Regions from separate parts of the Ammoniphilus soli genome, predicted to be linked through region 1. Evidence: riboswitches for the same ligand, from Rfam matches in the RefSeq annotation. Region 1 holds a riboswitch; the other holds the start of a gene.

The links. A riboswitch is a leader RNA that binds a small molecule or an ion and turns the genes downstream of it on or off. The one in region 1 is predicted to bind cobalamin.
Region 2: it holds a riboswitch for cobalamin, as region 1 does, so the genes downstream of both, ABLT31_RS24780 (hypothetical protein) here and ABLT31_RS33075 (ABC transporter substrate-binding protein) in region 1, are expected to answer to the same signal.

What each region holds. Positions count from the first base shown of each region.
Region 1 is NZ_JBEGDL010000039.1:39,826-44,778, reverse strand. Features, by position in the region: partial or broken gene ABLT31_RS33095 (IS4 family transposase) at 1-8, opposite strand, end outside; gene ABLT31_RS33090 ((2Fe-2S) ferredoxin domain-containing protein) at 443-814, opposite strand; gene ABLT31_RS33085 (ABC transporter ATP-binding protein) at 876-1,685, opposite strand; gene ABLT31_RS33080 (FecCD family ABC transporter permease) at 1,682-2,755, opposite strand; gene ABLT31_RS33075 (ABC transporter substrate-binding protein) at 2,856-3,890, opposite strand; cobalamin riboswitch at 4,099-4,285, opposite strand; gene ABLT31_RS33070 (hypothetical protein) at 4,549-4,677, opposite strand.
Region 2 is NZ_JBEGDL010000016.1:60,390-65,342, forward strand. Features, by position in the region: gene cbiB (adenosylcobinamide-phosphate synthase CbiB) at 1-55, shown strand, start outside; gene ABLT31_RS24775 (histidine phosphatase family protein) at 69-596, shown strand; cobalamin riboswitch at 678-876, shown strand; gene ABLT31_RS24780 (hypothetical protein) at 992-1,228, shown strand; gene cobJ (precorrin-3B C(17)-methyltransferase) at 1,269-2,855, shown strand; gene ABLT31_RS24790 (sirohydrochlorin chelatase) at 2,873-3,769, shown strand; gene cobK (precorrin-6A reductase) at 3,788-4,588, shown strand; gene ABLT31_RS24800 (precorrin-8X methylmutase) at 4,566-4,953, shown strand, end outside.

The sequences.
Region 1 (4,953 bases):
GGTTCCATAGAAAATCATCCTTTCTAAAAATAAATAGACTTATAGAAAGGATATCCTATTTTTTCCTTTTTGGGGGTACGAGTTGTACTTAGCTTGATGGGCATGGGGTAAGTCCGAGATAAGTCCAAAAACGGCCACAGGGATGGATTTTGTTGGAAAATATATAAATTAGGCTACTTCAAATGAAAGTAATGTTTATACTAAGCCCCGATAAACAACAAAGTGGCAATCCAGAACGATGAAAATAACATCTGGATTGCCACTTTTTATTGAACTATTGATCCCGGTTAGATGAATAAAGACCCTTATAGACAATGATATTAAAGATCAGTCAATAAAAAGCCACCCTAAAATGGATGGCAACAGATTTTAGCTAGTCAGGAAATTTTTTAAGAGGTTGCTTATTCATTATACTAAAATAGTCTGAAATGACCGATCGCATTTATTTTTGCATCTTCAATACTCCTAAAGGACTTTGAATTGAAGGAGAAAAATGTTTATCTTGATAAGTATAACTAACATGGGGATGCAGAATCTTTCCTTCATCAAATAGATGACAACGGACTATTTCAGTTCCAATCTCTGGTGTAATCCCTCTATACCATATTCCTTCTGGGTAAACAATCACGACGCACGCATCCTCACATCGCCCATTACATTTAGTGCGCGTCGTATGAATTTTATTATCTGCTCCAAGCGCTTTAATCTCTTGTCTGATCGCTAGAGTCACTTCTTCCGCCCCATTTTTCATACAACTTCCACCATTACAGATCAATACATGGTGCCGAGTTTCAGACAAATTCCAAGTCGTCATAACCATACATCCCCGCTAAAGAAATTGATACACTCAAGCATGCATAAACTACAAAACTACATTAGTTAGAGCTACTTCGGTAGTCCTCCCCATATCTAGGTACAACCGTCTCCGAAAAGAAGGTAATGTGTGTTTTATTGGTAATGGGATGTATAGTGACTTCCGTTTCTACCTCAAAAACATCACGAATGAGATCTGGACGGAGGACCTCCCTCGGAGTGCCTGATGTTACGATTTGACCCGATTTAATCACATATAGACGATCACAATACATGGCAGAAATATTTAAATCGTGCAAAGCTGCCAGAACCGTGATGCCAAGAGATTTAATAAGATCCATTATTTGTAGTTGATAGCGAATATCAAGATGGTTGGTAGGTTCATCCAAAATGAGAAGTCTTGCTTGTTGAGCCAACGCTCTTGCAATAAGCACCCTCTGTTTTTCTCCCCCAGATAACGTCATATAGCTACGATCAGCAAAATCTCCCATACCCACGCGAGACAATGCTTCTTTAACAATATATAGATCCTCGCAAGTATCAAACTCAAATAGTCGTTTATGTGGAGAACGACCCATCTGAACGATTTCACGAACTGAAAAATCAAATTCAACGGGAGATTCCTGTCGAACCACAGCCATACATTGTGCAGTTTGGCGAGCAGATAAAGTAAAGATGTCGTTTTCATCCAACTTGATGATTCCAGCATCAGGTTCTATCATTCGATATACACTTTTTAGTAGCGTGGATTTCCCACTTCCATTTGGACCAATTAGACCAACAAATTCTCCCGTTTTTACGTCTAATCCAATGTTTTCTAAAAGCACTCTCTTTTGGATACTAATTGAAAGATTTTGCACCATGAGATTCATCTTCCGTCACCTCCGAATGAATAAGTGCTTTTTCGCATTTGCCAAATAAAGAATGGTCCACCACACAAAGAAGTGATAATACCAATCGGAATTTCTTCGGGTGCGAACAACAGTCTTGCTATAACATCACACCAAATAACAAAAATGGCACCAAATAATACACTTACAGATAAAACACGACGATGATCAGAACCCACCAGGAATCGGACAAGATGAGGCATCATTAGCCCAACAAAACCAATAGCACCACTAACGGCTACAATAACGCCAGTTAGAAGAGCCGTTATGATTAAAAGAAGTTTCCGAAATTGATCTGTATTCACTCCAAGTGTACTTGCTGTTTCCTCACCCATCAGTAAAACATTGAGTGATCTTGACTGAAGGAGAAGAACCACCGTGCCAACGATGACGGCAAGGGCTGGAAGGGTTAAATAGCCCCATTTTGCCCCTGTTAAACTTCCTTTGATCCAAAATAGCACAGAGCGAAGAGCAGACTCTTTCGGTGCGGCAAGAACAATGAGACTCGTTACTGCCAATAATACGGCTGAAATCGCAATTCCAGCGAGTAATAGCCGAACCGTTGAAATGCGTCCTCCCACTTGCGACAGGTGAAAAACACATAGCATGGATAATAGCGCACCAGTAAATGCCCCAGCGGAAAGTGCATATTGACCAAATATACTAAAGGCACCAAACAAAATCACCAACGTAGCGCCGACTGATGCACCAGAGGATACGCCCAAAATATAAGGATCAGCAAGAGAATTTCTAACAAGAGCCTGTATGGACACACCAACAACGGACAATCCTGCGCCGACAATTGCTCCCAATATTACTCTTGGAAAGCGGATATCCCAAATAATATGCTCTTGCGCCTTAGACCAATCAACTTGTACCCATTCCCCGATCATCGGGAGATGAGATAAGGCAATCCTCCATACCGTTTCAGGATGAATGGGAACAGGTCCAAGAGTAATAGCAATGGTCATTGAAACAAAAAGGATAATAATCAATCCAATAGAGAGGATAGGGAACCAAACCCAGTAGCTACTACTACTGGGTTTTTTCATTTCTATTTTACCGATGTTAGAACTATGATTAGATAACTCTTCCTTTTGGATGGAATTCTGCAAAGTATTTCACCTCTCCTCGTTAAACCACATGAACAGCTTACTTGAATTTTTCAGGATAGAATCCTTTTGCTAACGTTTCTAATGCACTCACATTTCTGACTCCCTCAAAAACACTTGATAGCGGAAGTACAACAAAACTTTTGTTTTTAATAGCCTTAACATCTGCCATTGCAGGATTATTTAATAAAAGTTTGATTTTTTCGTCTGCTGAGGTTTTACCATAATCATTAATCACAATAACCTCTGGATCACGCTTAACTACTTCTTCCCAACTTACCTTTGCCCAGTTTTTTTCGATATCATCAAACACATTTTTACCGCCTGCCATGGCAATCAGTGAAGTTTGTAACGATTGCCCAGCCGTAAACACGGTATCTTCTCCACTGTCAAAAACCAAAACACGAATCGGTTTTTCTACTTTTCCAACTTTGTTTTTGATCTCTTGTATATCTTTCTGCATGGATTGAACGAGTGCTTGCGCTTTTTGTTCGATATTAAAAATACGTCCAAGGTTCAGGATATCTTCATAAACATCTTCCATTTTTGCGGCAGTCACGTAAGTTCCTTTTGCTACATATGCTTTTATCCCATACTTAGCGAGATCATCCACTGCGGCTAATGCTTCTTTACCAGAAAATGCACTTTCACGTCCGTAAACGAAATCTGGATTTATCCCTAGTAATACTTCAAGAGAAGGATACTTTTCAGCGAGAACAGGTATCTTAGAGAATTTTTCCTTTAGTTCGGGAAGATATTCACCGTCACTATTATATGCAGTTCCAACTATATAATTTTCCAATCCAAGAGCTAACATAATTTCCGTTGTATGTTGATTTAAACTTACAACTCGTTTTGGTACTTCTTCAAAAGTGATCTCTCGATGATAATTTTGAATAGTAACGGGTTGATAGGCTTTTGGTTTCTCTGGTTCCTTTTGTTTGTCTTCAGTTTTTACTGGTTGCACCGAAGTTTCTTTTTCGCCTTGACCTGAACTATTGCATGCAGACAGAATAGAAACCATAACCATCATCCATACCAACAATGAGACACGTAATTTACAAGCCAATTTCATTCTTATCCCCCCTGTGTTAAATACTATACCTCTCTTCGATTGTTGTAGTTTCTACAAAAATATGACCACAACAACAAACAACAAAAAAAGCATCCCCCTTATTGGAAAGATGCTTTTACGTGCAACAAACGAATAGCTGATTTGATAAAACTTGTTCAAACCATTTCAGCATGTCACGTAACACCACCCCTATCTCCCGTAGGTTTTTATAGTGTTCTTCTTTATGGCAGGTCTCCTGACTTAGCCTCGACCATTTGTTCCCCCTTCCCAGTCCTTAAACCAGTGGGATACGAAACAGATGTCAGCATTACAGTGGCGGGACCGTGTCGGATTTAAACCGACTTCCCTTTTAAGCTACGATATTTATCGGTAGCACCATAAAGCACAATATTTAGTTGTTCAAGTGGTATTGTACTTCAAAATACAGGAGAATACTATTAAAATATTACTCTGTAAAATGAAATGATTTAAGATAATATATTCTATCCTTTTATTTAATATACATAATTCTCTCGTTGTTTCGTTTATCGAACTAAGAGGAAACTTCAGATGGTTTACCATAGGTCAAAGATCTTGATCAACCTTCCTTTTATAGAGATTCAATATTGATATTTTTAGCAAAATAAAAACCGCTAGTTAGCGGTTAGTGTGTAAAGAATTATTTGTTTTCTTCATATGCAATTAGAACTATGTTTTCGTTCGTATCTCGACGTATTTCTTCTTCTAGAGATTGAATTTTGTTTAGTTGATCGGCTGGTAAGGTAGCCACTGGAAAACTATTATCCATTTTGATTCCTCCTATATAGTATTTTATTAAAAGTATGGGCAAGGAACAGTTTATCTAAACGCGAAATCGTGCTTTCATTAACTCTTTACATCAGTTGCTATTGTATTAAAGTGTCTAGTATTATTACAGGAATGCTGCCCGTTAGCTGAGTAACCACATCTCATAAACGACGGTTTTTAAGATGGGGCTACTTATGGTTAATCATGGATAACTAGCTTATTCAAAACCCATAACAAAATCAAAGTCTCAATCTCAACTAAGATCAAGACTTTTTAG
Region 2 (4,953 bases), on a different contig from region 1:
CCTGTTTCTCGCCCTGGTTATGATAGGCAGAATGGGATTCGAGAAATTCTGGTAAAGGAAAGAAGCAAATGAAACTCACCCTCTTAAGGCATGGACAGACAGACTGGAATGTACAGCGGCGAATGCAAGGGAGAAAAGATGTTCCGCTTAATTCGACGGGAATTAAGCAAATCCTGGAGATTGGTGAATTTTTTTCAACCCAACTAAACTATCGTTTTGATCGGATGATTGCAAGCCCTCTGCTTCGGACCCAGCAAACCGCGGCGCTTTGCAGCGAGATTCTGCGGCTTCCGGCCGAACTGCGCGACGAGTTTCAGGAGCGCTCCTTCGGGGATCTCGAAGGCCAGACCATCGATGAAATCCGCCAATGCTACCAGATCGAAGATGTGGAGGAAATGGCGGAAGGATGCTACGGGGTAGAGAGCCTGGATTCTTTCCGGGAACGGCTGCAGCAGGGCTTGCGCTATCTGGAGGCAGCCTATCCCAGCGACCGGATTTTGCTCATCACCCATGGCAGTGTAATCAAAGCCATCGCAGGGTTTTACGGGATAGAGACCTGCATTCTGAAAAATGGAACATATATCGAATTGAAATAAGGTGTTGAATGCCAACTGGCTTTTCTGTATGATTTAGGCATATTAAGAACTTTTGACCATATCTATAAGTTGTACAATTGAATAGCGAATGAAGAGATAGGTGCTGAATCTAGGTTCAGCTTAATAGGGAAGCTCGGTGTACAATCCGACACGGTCCCGCCACTGTGATGGACGCTAATGGAAAATTAGCGGCTTTCAGCAACAGCCACTGGAATCATAACTGGGAAGGCGCTGGAAGGAAGTCCTAAGTCAGGAGACCTGCCTATTTCTTTAACACGGTCAACCTACGAGGAATAGGAGAGTGTTAGGATGCAGTCTGCCATTTTGTCTTCTTGATGAAATGATTTTAGTAGCTATTAAAGCATCTCTAACCATTCATGGTTGGAGGTGCTTTTTTGGTTTTGCAGCTTTTTGTTGCAGGAGGTCTCGTTAGCTTTCGAAATAACAGGAGATTTTCCAGCTATTTAAGTGTTTGGCTAGAAAAAGGGCCAAATAATCGGACATATTTCCTGTTAAGCCAGGCAAAACTATCAAATTTTGCGCATTTCAAAGAAATAGCCGGGCTTTTTCCTGCTATTTTCATCGAAAGAACCCTCAAATTTCAGATAGCCGGATTTTCTCCTGTTATTTGATTGACCAACCGTATGGAAAATAAGAAAGGGTGGTACAGCCATGAAAGGGAAGCTGCTAGTCATTGGCTTTGGTCCCGGAAGCTTTGAGCATATAACCAAGAGGGCGCGGGAGGCGCTCCAGGAAAGCGATGTGATCATCGGCTACTCCACCTATGTGGAGCTGATTCAAGGACTGCTTACGGATCAAGAGGTAGTGAGCACGGGGATGACGGAAGAAGTCAGCCGTGCCCGGGAAGCGGTTCGCCAAGCCGAGACGGGAAAGAAGGTAGCGGTCATATCCAGCGGCGATGCGGGCGTCTATGGCATGGCCGGATTAATCTATGAAGTTTTAGTAGAGCAGGGCTGGAAGAAGGAGTCAGGGGTAGAAGTGGAGATTGTCCCCGGCATATCTGCCATCAATTCCTGCGCGGCGCTGTTAGGGGCTCCTATTATGCATGATGCCTGCACCATCAGCCTAAGCGATCACCTGACTCCCTGGGATCTGATCGCGAGACGGATTGAAGCGGCAGGCCAGGCAGACTTCGTGATTGCCTTATACAATCCGAGAAGCGGCAGAAGAACGAGGCAGATCGTGGAAGCGCAGAAGATTCTATTAAAATACCGATCCCCGGACACTCCGGTTGGCCTTGTCAAAAGCGCCTATCGGGATCGCCAGCATGTTATCGTCACCACGCTTGAAAGGATGCTGGACCATGACATCGGGATGCTGACGACGGTAGTGATCGGCAATACATCGACATTCCTTTATGACGGGTTGATGATTACCCCCCGCGGCTACCAGCGCAAATATACGCTCACGGCTGATGAACAGCCCTTAAAGCCGCATCAGCGCCTAAAAGCAGAGAACGAGCCCTGGGCCTTGGAACAGGAGACCTTCGAAACGCCAAAAACTCCTTTAGAGTGGGCGACTGAGGCGCTCTCCCTCATCAATCCGCCAACAGGACAGGCAAATCACCAAGCGGAACCGATATTGCAGCAAGAATCCATTTTTGAATTCGCCGTCAGCCCGGGCGTTGCCAACAAGAAATTCACGCCCCGGCAGATGATTGCCCTTGCGGAGGTTGCAGGGGAAAAGGGGAGCATTGAGTATACTCCGCATCACCAAATCATTTTGCGGATTCCCGCTGCACAGCCCGAGGAGGTTACGGAACGTTTAAGGACAGAAGGATTTATCCTAGCGCCCATCGGGGACGTGATTCAGGTAAAAGCCTGCGATTTCTGCGATGGGGAAAAGAATGAGCCGATCCCCTATGCGGAGCAGCTTCAGCAATCTTTAGGCGGAATGGAAGTGCCCAAAGAGCTCAAGATCGGGTTCAACGGTTGCGGAATGGCTTGCTATGGGGCGGTTCAGGAAGATATCGGCATCGTATTCCGGAAAGGAAAGTTTGACTTATTCCTGGGAGCGAAAACCGTAGGAAGAAACGCCCATTCCGGCATACCGGTCGCGGAAGGCATTGAGCCGGCAGAGATTGTTCCGCTAGTGGAAGAGATCGTGGCCCAGTTTAAACAAAATGGCTATCCGAACGAGCGGTTCCATAAGTTTTTTAAGCGAGTAGGAGAAGTCAAGGGATTTAGGTATCAGGAAATGCCGGCCGTCAGTATTGAACCTGCTGCTTGCGGCGATTAAACATGGGGGTGTAAGGAATGAAGGCCATTTTATTTGTCGGACACGGGAGCAAGGATGCGCAGGGAAATGAGGAAGTCAGGAAGTTTGTGGAAGGGGTTCTGCCAGAGCTGGAAGTACCGATCGCAGAAACGTGTTTCCTGGAGTTTGAGCAGCCGACTGTCATGCAGGGGTTGGAAGCCTGCGTCAAGCGAGGGGCCAGCGAGGTGGCAGTGATCCCGATGATGCTTTTTGCCGCTGGACATGCCAAGATCCATATTCCGGCAGCCATCGATGAAATCAAGGAACGTTTCCCTGGAGTGAAATTTACGTATGGGCGCCCGATCGGCATTCATGAAGAGGTGTTGAGCATCTTAGCCTCCCGGATGAAGGAGTGCGGATTCGATCCGCTGCAGGAAGATCCAGATATTGCGGTTCTGCTTGTCGGCAGGGGAAGCAGTGATCCCGATGCGAACAGCGACCTTTTCAAGATGGCTCGCCTGTTCTGGGAAAGAGGCAAAGCCAACTGGGTAGAACCGGCCTTTATGGGGGTAACTGCGCCTTTAGTGGATGAAGGGGTGGAACGATGCATCCGCTTGGGGGCAAAGCACGTCATTGTCTTGCCCTACTTCCTGTTTACCGGGGTATTGATCAAGCGCATGGAAGCGATGGTACAGCAGTACAGAGACCAATACCCAGATACCCGATTTACGCTTGCTCCCTATTTCGGATTCCATCCTCAGTTGAAAGAGGTCTTTAAGGATCGGGCGATTGAAGCGCTGGGCGGAGAAGTGAAAATGAACTGCGATACGTGTCAGTACCGAATCGCAGCGATGGAACATATCGATCACCATCATCATCACGACCATGATCATGGGCACCACCATCATCACCACGATCACGATCATCATCACCATGACACGGTACCAGTGAAGTAAGGGAAAGGAGGGAATAACGTGATTCTAGTATTGGCCGGAACAAGCGATGCCAGGGAATTGGCCCTAAAAATCAAGGCGGAAGGATTCCCGCTAATGGCGACAGTTGTCACCGAAAATGCGGCAAAAGCAATGGAAGAGGCGCAAATCCCAGTCCGTGTAGGAAGGTTAACAGATTCCGAGATCACCGAGCTCATCCAGAAGCAAGGATTTCAAGCTGTCGTCGATGCAAGTCATCCTTACGCAGAGGAGGCTTCTAAAAATGCCATGGCTGGGGCTCAAACTGTCGGAGTGCCGTATATCCGCTATGAAAGGGAAAATTTGGCCTACCCGAAGCATGAGCTGGTCACGGTCGTCGAGGATTATGTCCAAGCGGCAGAGCTTGCGGCAAAAAAGGGCGGCAACATCATGCTGACCACAGGCAGCAAGACCTTAAAAACATTTGCTGATCGCCTCTTAGGTTTACCGGGAACCAATCTAATTGCCCGGATGCTTCCGCGAAAAGACAATATGGAAAAATGCGAGGAGCTGGGCGTTGAGCAAAAAAATATTATCGCCATGCAAGGGCCTTTTACGAAGGACTTGAATAAAGCGCTGTACAGCCAATATCAGGTGACGCTCATGATAACCAAAGAAAGCGGAAAAGTGGGAGCAGTGGACGAAAAGGTGGAAGCGGCATTGGAAATGGAAATTGAGACGATCATTATCGCTCGTCCCCAAATTCAATACGGTACCAAGTTTTCCGACTTTGACGGTGTATTGTCGCAACTCAACCAAACCTTGAAAGGAGATCAGGCACATGGAATTTCATACGGAGTTTAAACCCCTAACGGTACAGCCCCAGGAAATTGAAGAAAAAAGCTTTCAGATCATTACGGAGGAATTGGGCGAGCATCCCTTTACCGAAGAGCAATATCCAGTGGTCCAGCGCGTTATTCATGCTTCTGCGGATTTCGACCTGGGACGAAGCCTCGTGTTTCATCCGCGAGCAGTTCAAGCCGGAATAGAAGCGATCCGCAGTGGCAAAATCGTTGTGGCTGACGTGCAAATGGTCCAAGTGGGAATCAGCAAGGGGCGGATCGAAAAATACGGCGGGGAAGTAAAGGTGTTCATTTCCGATCGGGATGTGATGGAGGAAGCGAAACGATTGAATACAACGCGCGCCATCATCTCAATCCGCAAAGCCA